2 regions of the Streptomyces sp. WMMC1477 genome follow, and region 2 is predicted to be linked to the other one. Evidence: riboswitches for the same ligand, from Rfam matches in the RefSeq annotation. Region 2 holds a riboswitch; the other holds the start of a gene.
The links. Region 2 has a riboswitch for glycine ahead of gcvT (glycine cleavage system aminomethyltransferase GcvT). Riboswitches for the same ligand answer to the same signal wherever they lie in the genome.
Positions count from the first base shown of each region.

Region 1: another riboswitch for glycine. It lies ahead of gcvP (aminomethyl-transferring glycine dehydrogenase); the one in region 2 lies ahead of gcvT (glycine cleavage system aminomethyltransferase GcvT).

Region 1 covers NZ_JAPZBD010000003.1:5,449,156-5,455,280, reverse strand. Annotated here, with positions in the region: gene gcvP (aminomethyl-transferring glycine dehydrogenase) at 1-2,861, opposite strand, end outside; glycine riboswitch at 3,052-3,149, opposite strand; gene O7609_RS23830 (PRC-barrel domain-containing protein) at 3,315-3,695, shown strand; gene O7609_RS23825 (DNA polymerase IV) at 3,608-5,125, opposite strand; gene O7609_RS23820 (MerR family transcriptional regulator) at 5,190-5,789, opposite strand; gene O7609_RS23815 (bifunctional nuclease family protein) at 5,988-6,125, opposite strand, start outside.
Region 2 covers NZ_JAPZBD010000003.1:4,321,485-4,327,609, reverse strand. Annotated here, with positions in the region: gene O7609_RS19430 (enhanced serine sensitivity protein SseB) at 73-903, opposite strand; gene O7609_RS19425 (AAA family ATPase) at 1,007-1,678, opposite strand; glycine riboswitch at 1,907-2,025, shown strand; glycine riboswitch at 2,026-2,141, shown strand; gene gcvT (glycine cleavage system aminomethyltransferase GcvT) at 2,169-3,314, shown strand; gene gcvH (glycine cleavage system protein GcvH) at 3,429-3,809, shown strand; gene glyA (serine hydroxymethyltransferase) at 3,840-5,114, shown strand; gene O7609_RS19405 (L-serine ammonia-lyase) at 5,292-6,125, shown strand, end outside.

The DNA of each region.
Region 1 (6,125 bases), 1.1 Mb from region 2:
GGGCAGGAGCAGACGAGGTTGCGGTCGCCGAAGGCGCCGTCGATACGGCGCACCGGCGGCCAGTACTTCCCCTCGGCCACGACGCCGGCCGGGAACGCGGCCTCCTCACGCGTGTAGGCGCGGTCCCACTCGCCCGCCAGCTGGGCCGCCGTGTGCGGCGCCCCGCGCAGCGGGCTGTCCTCGGCGCTCCATTCCCCCGCGGCGACCCGGTCGGCCTCGGCGCGGATGGCGATCATCGCGTCGCAGAAGCGGTCGATCTCGGCCAGATCCTCGCTCTCCGTCGGCTCGATCATCAGCGTCCCCGCGACCGGGAAGGACATGGTCGGGGCGTGGAAGCCGTAGTCGATCAGCCGCTTGGCGACGTCGTCGATGCTCACCCCCGTCGCCTTCGTCAGCGGGCGCACGTCGATGATGCACTCGTGTGCGACGAGCCCGTCGGGGCCGGTGTAGAGCACCGGGTAGTGCGGCTCCAGGCGCCTGGCGATGTAGTTCGCGCTCAGCACGGCGACCTGGGTGGCGCGCCGCAGCCCCTCGGCGCCCATCAGCCGGACGTACGCCCAGGAGATCGGCAGGATGCCGGCCGAGCCCCAGGGGGCCGCGGAGATCGGGCCGATGCCGGTCGCCGGGCCCGCCTCGGGCTGCAGCGGGTGGTTCGGGAGGTAGGGCGCCAGGTGCGCCCGGACGCCCACCGGTCCCACGCCCGGGCCGCCGCCGCCGTGGGGGATGCAGAAGGTCTTGTGCAGGTTCAGGTGGGAGACGTCCGCGCCGAACTTGCCCGGGCGCGCGAGTCCCACCAGGGCGTTGAGGTTGGCACCGTCCACGTAGACCTGCCCGCCCGCCTGGTGCACGGCGGCGCAGATGTCGGAGATGTTGTCCTCGAAGACCCCGTGCGTGGAGGGGTAGGTGACCATGAGGACGGCCAGCTCGTCGCCGTACTGCTCGATCTTGGCGTGCAGGTCCTCGGTGTCGACGTCGCCGTTCTCACCGGTCTTGACGACGACGACCTTCATGCCCGCCATGACGGCGCTGGCCGCGTTGGTGCCGTGGGCCGAGGACGGGATGAGGCACACCGTGCGCTGCGTGTCACCGTTCGCCCGGTGGTAGGCGCGGACGGCGAGCAGCCCGGCCAGTTCGCCCTGGGAGCCGGCGTTCGGCTGGATGGACACCCTGTCGTAGCCGGTGACCTCGGCGAGCCGCTCCTCGAGCTCCCGGATGAGGGTGAGGTAGCCCCCGGCCTGCTCGACGGGGGCGAAGGGGTGGAGCGCCCCGAACTGCGGCCAGGTGACCGGCTCCATCTCCGTCGTCGCGTTGAGCTTCATCGTGCACGAGCCGAGCGGGATCATGCCGCGGTCGAGCGCGTAGTCCTTGTCGGCCAGGCGGCGCAGGTAGCGCAGCATCGCCGTCTCGGAGCGGTACCGGTGGAAGACGGGGTGGCTGAGGAACTCGTCGTCGCGCAGCAGGTCCGCGGGCAGCGCCGCCGCGCTGGTCTCGTCGAGCCGCGCCACGTCGGCGGTGACGCCGAAGGCCCGCCAGACCGTGGTGAGCTGCTCCCGGGTCGTCGTCTCGTCACAGGCGATGCCCACGTGGTCGGCGTCGGTGAGGCGGAGGTTGACGCCCCCTTCGCGTGCGGCGGCGACGATCTCCGCGGCGCGGCCGGGCACGTGCGCGGTCACGGTGTCGAAGAAGGCCTCCCGCGTGACCTCGACGCCGCCCTCGCGCAGGCCGGCCGCGAGCAGGGTCGCGTAGCGGTGCGTACGGCGGGCGATGTCCCGCAGCCCGTCGGGGCCGTGGTAGACGGCGTACAGCCCGGCCATGACCGCGAGCAGCACCTGCGCGGTGCAGATGTTGCTCGTGGCCTTCTCGCGCCGGATGTGCTGCTCGCGGGTCTGCAGCGCCAGCCGGTACGCCTTGGTCCCGTCCGCGTCCACGGAGACGCCGACCAGCCGTCCCGGCAGACTGCGGGCGAACTTCTCGCGCACGGCCATGAAACCGGCGTGCGGGCCGCCGAAGCCCATCGGGACGCCGAAGCGCTGGCTGGAGCCGACGGCGATGTCGGCGCCCAGCTCGCCGGGCGAGGTGAGCAGGGTGAGGGCCAGCAGGTCGGCGGCGACGGTCACGATCGCGCCGAGTTCCCGCGCCTGGGAGATCACGGCCCGCGGGTCCCGGACGGCGCCGGAGGCCCCGGGGTACTGGAGCAGCAGACCGAACACGCCGCGTTCGGCGATCTCGGCCGGGATGCCCTCGGACAGGTCGGCGACGACGACCTCGACGCCGGTGGGCTCGGCGCGCGTCTGCAGGACGGCGACGGTCTGGGGCAGGCAGTCGGCGTCGACCAGGTAGACGCCCTGCTTGACCTTGCCCACGCGGCGGGACAGGGCCATCGCCTCGGCCGCGGCGGTGCCCTCGTCCAGGAGGGAGGCCCCCGCCGTCGGCAGGCCGGTCAGGTCCGCGACGACGGTCTGGAAGTTCAGCAGAGCCTCGAGACGGCCTTGCGAGATCTCCGGCTGGTACGGGGTGTACGCGGTGTACCAGGCCGGGTTCTCCATGACGTTGCGCAGGATGACCGGCGGAGTGAAAGTGCCGTGGTAACCCAGGCCGATCATGGAGTCGAGCACCTGGTTGCGGTCGGCGAGCGAGCGCAGTTCGGCGAGCACGTCCGCCTCGGAGCGCGCGTCCGGAAGTCCGAGGCGCTCGGTGCTCTTGATGACGTCGGGCACGGCCGCGGCCGTCAGCTCGTCCAGCGAGCCGTAGCCGACGTGCGCGAGCATCTTCGCCTGCTCGGCGGCGTCGGGGCCGATGTGGCGCCGTTCGAACGGTGTGCCGCCCTCGAGTGCGGAGAGTGTGATGCGATCGGTGGTCATCTGCGGAGGCCTCCTGGTCTGTACGACCTGCGAGGGACACCACGGCGGGTGCCCGGACGGCCTCCCCCTCTGTCATCTCAACCTGAGAGTTTCACCGGAACCGCCCACAGGGGACGTCCGGCTTTCACCGTCGGTGAGGAGGGACCTGTGCACCGTGGCGCCCGCGGCCCGCCCTGCTTTCCAGAGTGACCTCGTCCGCACGGTACGTGTGCCTGAGAGATTCCGGGGAGGATTTGCTCCTTCGGCGCCCCCGGCACCTGCTCCGGAGGGCTCTCCCGCGCGGGGTCTACAGCCGCTTACGAGCCTACCAGCGGCCGGTCGAACGGCGACGGGCCGTCGGCTCGACTGGCCATTCCGCGCAATCTGTCCTTTGGTGGTGACAGGACCCGGTGACGGTGTGACGACCCAGGGGGCGGTCGGCCGGGCCACCACGTGTCATTCCATGGAGGAACCGTGCAGACCGACATCGACCCCCGCACCCTCATAGGGCGCAAGGCGTTCGACCGCGACGGCACCAAGATCGGCACCGTCGACGAGGTGTACCTCGACGACGCGACGGGCGATCCCGAGTGGGCGGCGATCCGGACGGGTCTCTTCGGACGCGACGCTTTCGTGCCACTGCGGCCGAGCGAGGTGGTCGAGGAGGCACTGCGGGTGCCCTACACCCGCACCCTGATCAGAGAGGCCCCGGACTTCGGGGTGGGACGGCATCTCTCGCCCGAGCAGGAACTCCAGCTCTACCACCACTACGGCCTGGACATCCCCTCCTCCGGCGAGCCGGCCCCGCCCTCGGAGGGCGAGGACTTCGGCCGGCTGGCGGGCGGGGACGAGTAGCCCGCGGGCCGAGCGTGGCCCGCGGGTGAGGAGACGCCCGCGGGCGTTTCGGCGTGCGAGGCCGTCGGCGCCAGGGGCAGCGGCTCGGCGCTCTCCAGCGCCGGGTCGTCCGCGCGGAGCGTCCGCACCCGCCCCGGAGGGGAGCCGGGCTCCTCGAACCGGACGGTGACGCGGCCGAGCCCACTGCCCTGCACCCAGCCGCGGCCGAGTTCGCGGTGCAAGACGTCCAGGCCGGGAAGCCATCGGCGGGCGCCGGGCGCGGGCTCCGGGGCCGCGGGGCCGGGGCCACCTGAGGGGACGGTCGGCTCACGGGTGCGCCCGTCCGCCGGCGTCGCGGAAGCGGCCTCCGGCCCGGCGGGAGCCGCCTGGGCGAACAGGTCCTCCTGCGTGAAGTCGGCCAGTCCGCTCACGCCGACACCGAGCAGCCGCACGCCCGCTGTGGTGTACACGGCGGCCAGCAGCCGCGCGGCCGCCTCGCGGATCACGACCGGGTCGTCGGTGGGGCCCCGCAGTGTCTCCGACCGGGTGAGCGTCGAGAAGTCGTAGCTGCGGACCTTGACGACCACCGTGCGGCCCGAGCGGCCGGCCGCCCGGAGCCGGGCAGCGCAGCGCTCGGCCAGCCGCCGAGTCTCCAGCTCGACGCGGGAGCGGTCGGTGACGTCGACGTCGAAGGTGTCCTCGACGGAGACGGACTTCGAGGCCCGCTCGGCCACCACGGGGCGCTCGTCGATCCCGCGGGCCATGGCGTACAGGCCGCTGCCGTGCGCCCGGCCCAGCAGCCGCAGCAGCTCGTCCTCGCCTGCCTCGGCGGCCTCGCCGACGGTGGTGATCCCGGCCCGGCGCAGGGTCTCCGCGGTGGCCGGGCCGACGCCGGGCAGCGTGCGCACGCTCAGGGGCGCGAGCAGCTGCCGCTCGGAGCCGGGCAGGATCGTCACCAGGCCGTCGGGCTTGGCCTGCTCGGAAGCGATCTTCGCGATCATCTTGGATCCGGCGAGGCCGACGGAGCCGCTGAGCCCCGTCGCCGCCCGGATGTCCGCCCGCAGCCGCCGGGCCGTCTCCTGGGCCGCGTGGGCGTCGGGCGGGGTGCCTCCGGCCTCCAGGTCGACGAAGGCCTCGTCGAGACTGAGCGGCTCGACCAGGGGGGACAGCTCGGCCAGCAGTGCCATCACGACGTCGCTCACCTGCCGGTAGAGGCTGAAGCGCGGGGTGAGGTAGGCGGCGTTGGGGCAGCGCCGCCGGGCCTGGCCGGTGGGCATGGCGGAGTGCACACCGAACCTGCGGGCCTCGTAGGAGGCCGTGGCCACCACGCCCCGGGGCCCGAGCCCGCCGACGACCACCGGCTTCCCGCGCAGGCTCGGCTTCGCCGCCTGTTCGACGGCGGCGTAGAACGCGTCCATGTCGAGATGGAGGATCGTCGGTGCGCCTCTCACACCACCGATGGTCCCGCACGGCACTGACACCCGGCCGACAAGGCGCGGAGGGCGTGCGGCCGCGTCAGACCGCGCGGTTGCGTCGCCGGGCCAGCTCGTCCTCCGGATGGTCTCTGACCAGGGTCTCCCCCGTGTCCAGACGCTCGGCGTGCAGCTGCGACAGCGCGGCCTCGACGTCCCGCCAGACGACGCCCACGGCGATGCCGAAGACGCCCTGACCGCCCTGGAGGAGGTCCACGACCTCGTCGGGCGAGGTGCACTCGTAAACCGTCGCGCCGTCGCTCATCAGGGTCATCTGGGGCAGGGCGTCCAGCTCCCGGCTGCGCAGGTGCTGTACCGCGGTACGGATGTTCTGCAAGGACACGCCGGTGTCCAGGAGCCGTTTCACGATCTTGAGGACGACGACGTCGCGGAAGCTGTACAGCCGCTGCGTCCCGGAGCCGGAGGCGGCTCGCACGCTCGGCTCCACGAGCCCGGTGCGTGCCCAGTAGTCGAGCTGGCGGTAGGTGATGCCGGCCGCCGCGCAGGCCGTCGGCCCGCGATAGCCGAGCCGCTCGCCCGCGGTACCGCTCACGGCGGCGGGTTGCTCGCCCACGGGCCGCGTGGCGGCTTCGTGAAGCGGAAACGGGCCGTTCGTGGCCTTGCCGTCGCCGGTGCTGGTCACGCCGACCCTCCATCCCTTCACGCCCCTGCGGTGACGCCGCCGGAACCTGCCTCCATGAAGGTAGGCAGTCACCCGGGGTGCGTCAACGATCGCCACACTCGGCATGCCGGGTGACAGTCATCCCAAGAGTGGTTTGGCCTGTTGCGGTACCGGGTACAGGCTGGGGCTGCTGCGAGGGCTGACCCCCGCACCGCACGCTCACTGGCTGCTGGTGCCGAAGTCCTCGGGCGAGATCTGGTCGAGGAACTCGCGGAACTTCTCCACCTCGTCCTCCTGCTCGTCCGGGATGGCGATCCCCGCGTCGTTCAGCACCCCGTCGCTGCCGTAGATCGGTGT
Region 2 (6,125 bases):
CCGGGACTACTCAGCCGTGCCGTGCCGCGCCCGGCCCGGCGGGACCGCCCCTCCTCAGGCCGACGGGGCAGTCTACTCAGGGGCGCGTGAGTAGAAGGGACGCACGCACTCGCGGAGCCAGCCCACGACCGGGTCCTGCGGGGCTGCGTCGAGGAAGACGAGCTGCACGGGCCAGCGCACCGCGTGCACGCCCAGGACCCCGGCCACGGCGTCGTGGGTGGCCTGCCGGGCCTCGGGCTCCAGCAGGTCCAGCTCGACGCCGACGAACAGCGCGGGCGGGTCGCCCTCGGCGCTGGCCAGCCCGCGGCGGGCGCTGTGGATCTGGGGCAGAGCGGCGAACTGGGCGGCGACGGCGGAGAGGAAGTCGACCGGATCGTCCTGCCAGTCCGGCTCGAAGAGGCGCACCCGGGCGCCGCTCGGCGTGCCGGGGACGCCTTCGGTTCCGCCCTCGCGGCACAGCAGCGCCACGGCCTCGGGCGGCAGGGGGGCGCCGACGACGCCCTCGGGGTTGATCGCGACGCCGACGTGCGGGGGCAGGCCGCGGGCGAACTCCCGGGCCGGGACGACGGCGAAGTTCATCGGCACCCGCACGCACTGGTGGAACTGCTGCTCGGAGCTGTAGACGGGCACGAAGACCGCGCCGCCGTCCAGCTCGATCGTCGGCAGGTCCACGTCACGGCTGTCCGGGCCGCCGCCCTCCGGCAGCGGCACCCACAGGCTGCTGCGCCCCAGGACCTCCATCAGCCGGGCCCCGGCGCCGGGGCTGCCCACGGCGGCCGCGAGCGTCTCCTCCAGTTCGTTGCCGGGCCAGCCGCCGCCGTGCCCGGGCCCGGAGTGCGGGGGTGGCGCTGGAGCGTGCGGCGTCCCCGGCCGGGGCTGCCCTGACTGCGGCGGAACGGTCATGGCTGCACCTTACTGTCGGCGTCCCGCGGCCCCGGCGGCAGGCGGGTGATCTTCGGCCTCCGGGTGCGCGGCCCGGCCACCGGGGCTCCCCGGTGCCCCGGAATCAGTCGCGAGGGCCGTGCAGGGCGTCGGTGTAGGAACGGTCGACGATGAGCGCCGCGTCGCAGGCCACGGGCAGGCGGCCCGCCTCCAGCTCGGCCAGCAGCCTGCCCGTGGCACGCCGGTGCCGTGCGAAGGCGTAGGGGGAGACCGTCCGGCCGCGTTCGGCCTGTCCGTCCAGCGCGGTGCCGGGGGACACGTCGAGGACGACCAGGTGCAGCCGCACGCCGCGCCGCCGTGCGTCGCGGGCGAGCCAGCGCCGCACCCAGGGGAGGTTGCCGCAGTCGTGGACGACCACCCCCGAGCCGCCGGCGAGCGCGCGGCGCAGCCGCCGGTAGTGGTCGATCCGCACCGCGGGGCGGTACAGGGCGTACGGCAGCCAGCGCGGCACGCGGCGCTCCCACAGCTCGCGGACCTCCTGCGAGTCCACCGCGACGGCGTCCTCGGAGCGCGCCGTCAGGGCGCGGATGAGGGTGGACTTGCCGCTGCCGGGCAGCCCGGAGACGACCACCCGGTCGCCGCCGGGGAAGGTCACGGGGAGCGCGCGGGCCGGGGCCCGCAGATCCCGGACGGTGGCGGGGACGCGCTCACGCGGGGGCGCGGCAGGCTGCCGCGGCACCCCGACCACGGCGGGGCAGGGCTGGGCTGGGCCGAACCCGGGTTCGTTCCGGATCATGCCGCTTCTCCCTCCCGGGGCCCCGCGCTCGGCGCGGCGCTCCTGTGCGGCCCTTCCTGTACAGCCTTCCCTACGCAGCATCTCCTATGATGACCGCCCGCCACGCTGCGGTTCCCTCCGGCTACGGTGCGACCCGAACGCGGACCTTTTCCCGCGGGCCTCACGGGTGGCTGGTTCGGGCACGATTTCGCGTGCAATGATGTGCCCGCGAACTTCATACCGGCCGTTCGAGCACGCGCGGGAGAGTCTCCGCATTCTGGTCACCGGGGCACCGGTCGCCGGATGGGGGGCGCCGAAGGAGCAAGTCCTCCCTTGAATCTCTCAGGCCCCGATACCGCGCGAGCGAGGCAGATCTGAAAAGCGGGCGGGCTCCGGATCTCCGGGCCGTCCCACCGAAGGTGCAAGCCGTGGCCCGAATGGGCCTGCGGCGAACCTCTCAGGTTCCGATGACAGATGGGGAGGACGTGTCCGCCCTGCCTGGGAGCCCTGAATGTCTGACGCCCTGCCTGAGAACGCCCAGCCCCGACGAACCGCCCTCGACGCCGTCCACCGCGCGCTGGGGGCGACGATGACCGACTTCGCCGGCTGGGACATGCCGCTGCGCTACGGCAGCGAGCGTGACGAGCACCACGCCGTCCGCACCCGCGCCGGTCTCTTCGACCTCTCCCACATGGGCGAGATCACCGTCACCGGCCCGCAGGCCGGTGAACTGCTGGACCACGCCCTCGTCGGCTTCCTCTCGGCGCTGAAACCGGGCCGCGCCCGCTACACCATGATCTGCGACGAGAACGGCGGCATCCTGGACGACCTGATCGTCTACCGGCTGGCCGAGGACGCCTTCATGGTCGTGGCCAACGCCTCGAACGCCCAGGTCGTGCTGGACGCGCTGACCGAGCGGCAGGCCGGGTTCGACGCCGCCGTGCGGGACGACCGGGACGCCTACGCGCTGCTGGCCGTCCAGGGCCCGAAGGCCCACGGCATCCTCGCCTCGCTCACCGACGCCGACCTGGAGGGCCTGAAGTACTACGCCGGGCTGCCCGGGACCGTCGCCGGGGCGTCCGCGCTCATCGCCCGCACCGGCTACACCGGCGAGGACGGCTTCGAGCTGTTCGTCGCCCCCGAGCACGCGGAGAAGCTGTGGCAGGCCCTGCTGGGGGCCGGGGAGGGCGAGGGCCTGGTGCCCTGCGGCCTGTCCTGCCGCGACACCCTGCGTCTGGAGGCGGGCATGCCGCTGTACGGGAACGAGCTGACCCGCGCCACCACGCCCTTCGACGCCGGTCAGGGCCGGGTGGTGAAGTTCGAGAAGACGACGAACGGGGGCCGCTTCGTCGGCCGCGAGGCCCTGGAGGCCGCCGCTTCGAGGGCCGCCGCCGCCCCGCCGCGGGTGCTGGTCGGGCTGGTGGCCGAGGGCCGGCGCGTGCCCCGCACGGGCTTCACCGTGGTCGCCGCCGACGGCACGCCGATCGGCGAGGTCACCTCCGGCGCACCCTCCCCCACCCTGGGCAAGCCGATCGCCATGGCCTACGTGGACGCCGCGCACGCGGCGCCGGGCACGACGGGCGTGTCCGTCGACATCCGCGGCAAGCAGGAGCCGTACGCCGTCGTGGCGCTGCCCTTCTACAAGCGGGAACGCTGAGCGTCGCACCGCTCACCGCTTTTTCCCCCTTCCCCCGTCCCCCTTTCCCCCCTCGGCCTGTGCCACCTTTCCCCTGTGCCACCCGCCCCACCGTCATCCGGGAGAATCCACACCATGAGCAACAATCCTGAGCAGCTCCGTTACAGCAAGGAGCACGAGTGGCTGTCGGCCGCCGAGAACGGCGTCGCCACGGTGGGCATCACCGAACACGCGTCCAGCGCCCTCGGTGACGTCGTCTACGTCGACCTGCCCGAGGTGGGTGACACCGTGACCGCCGGCGAGACCTGCGGTGAGCTGGAGTCCACGAAGTCGGTCAGTGACCTGTACTCGCCGGTCAGTGGCGAGGTCGTGGAGGCCAACCAGGACGTCGTGGACGACCCGAGCCTCGTCAACAGCGCGCCCTTCGAGGGCGGCTGGCTCTTCAAGGTGCGCGTCACCGGCGAGCAGGACGACCTGCTCTCGGCGGACGAGTACACCGCGTACACCGCCGGCTGATCCCCTCCCGACCCGGACGGACACATTTCCATGTCGCTTCTGAACAGTTCCCTCCACGAGGTGGACCCGGACGTCGCCGCCGCCGTCGACGCCGAGCTCCACCGCCAGCAGTCCACCCTGGAGATGATCGCCTCCGAGAACTTCGCTCCGGTGGCGGCCCTCGAAGCCCAGGGCTCGGTCCTGACCAACAAGTACGCGGAGGGCTACCCGGGCCGCCGCTACTACGGCGGCTGCGAGCACGTCGACGTCGTCGAGGACATCGCCCGGGAGCGGATCAAGGCGCTGTTCGGCGCCGAGGCCGCGAACGTCCAGCCGCACTCCGGCGCCTCCGCCAACGCGGCGGCGATGTTCGCCCTGCTCAAGCCCGGCGACACCATCATGGGCCTGGACCTGGCCCACGGTGGCCACCTCACGCACGGGATGCGGATCAACTTCTCCGGCAAGCTCTACAACGTCGTCGCGTACCACGTGGACGCTGAGACGGGGCTCGTCGACATGGAGGAGGTCGAGCGCCTCGCGCAGGAGCACAAGCCCAAGCTGATCATCGCGGGCTGGTCCGCCTACCCGCGGCAGCTGGACTTCGCCGCCTTCCGCCGGATCGCGGACGCCACCGAGGCGCTGCTCATGGTGGACATGGCGCATTTCGCGGGCCTGGTCGCGGCCGGGCTGCACCCCAATCCGGTGCCCTACGCCGACGTCGTCACCACCACGACGCACAAGACGCTCGGCGGCCCGCGCGGTGGCGTGATCCTGTCCAGGCAGGAGCACGCCAAGAAGATCAACTCCGCGGTCTTCCCCGGTCAGCAGGGCGGTCCGCTGGAGCACGTCATCGCGGCCAAGGCGGTCTCGTTCAAGATCGCGGCGAGCGAGGAGTTCAAGGAGCGCCAGGAGCGTACGCTGGCGGGGGCGAAGCTGCTCGCCGAGCGGCTGACCCGGCCGGACGCCGTCGAGGCGGGCGTCGCGGTGCTCTCCGGGGGCACCGACGTGCACCTCGTGCTGGTCGATCTGCGCGACAGCGAGCTCGACGGCCAGCAGGCGGAGGACCGGCTGCACGAGATCGGCATCACCGTCAACCGCAACGCGGTGCCCAACGACCCGCGTCCGCCGATGGTCACGTCGGGGCTGCGCATCGGCACCCCGGCGCTGGCCACCCGCGGCTTCGGCGAGGACGACTTCCGCGAGGTCGCCGACGTCATCGCCGAGGCGCTGCTGCCGGACTTCGACGAGGCCAAGGCCAAGGCGCTCGCCGCCCGGGTGACGGCGCTCGCCGAGAAGCACCCGCTGTACCCGGGTCTGGGCAGGTAACCCGGACCCGCCGGGACGCCGCACGGCACCCCGTGCGGCGTCCCGGCGCCACCGTCCGCACAACGCTCCACCCACGAGCGTGGGGCACCGCCCGAGCTCCCCGGCACCGCCGAACACCTCCCGGCGCCGTCCGGGGAGCCGGGAAGATCCCCCGTACCGGGAAAGGGAGTCCGCCCCATGGCCATCTCCGTCTTCGACCTGTTCTCCATCGGCATCGGCCCGTCCTCCTCGCACACCGTCGGCCCGATGCGCGCGGCACGCATGTTCGCCGGCCGGCTGAAGAACGACGGGGTGCTGGCGCAGACCGCCTCCGTCCGCGCCGAGCTCTTCGGCTCGCTCGGCGCGACCGGGCACGGCCACGGCACGCCGAAGGCCGTCCTGCTCGGCCTGGAGGGCCACTCCCCCCGCACCGTGGACGTGGCCCGGGCCGACGCCTGGGTGGAGCGGGTGCGCAGCGAGCGCGCCCTGCGGCTGCTCGGCACCGAGATAGGCGACGCGCACGAGATCGCCTTCGACGCCGACACCGATCTGATCCTGCACCGTCGGCGCTCCCTCCCCTACCACGCCAACGGCATGACCCTCTTCGCCTACGACGCCGAGGGCCGGCCTCTGCTGGAGAAGACCTACTACTCGGTCGGCGGCGGCTTCGTCGTCGACGAGGACGCGGTCGGCGAGGACCGCATCAAGCTGGACGACACCGTCCTGCGCTACCCGTTCCGAACCGGCGACGAGCTGCTGCGGCTCACCCGCGAGACGGGTCTGTCGATCTCCGCGCTGATGCTGGAGAACGAGAAGGCGTGGCGCACCGAGGAGGAGATCCGGGCCGGGCTGCTGGAGATCTGGCAGGTCATGCGGGAGTGCGTGGCGCGCGGCAGCACGCAGGAGGGCATCCTGCCCGGCGGGCTGAAGGTGCGCCGCCGGGCCGCGACGACGGCCCGCCAGCTCCGTGCCGAGGGCGACGCCCAGGCGCACGCCATGGAGTGGGTGACCCTCTACGCGATGGCGGTCAAC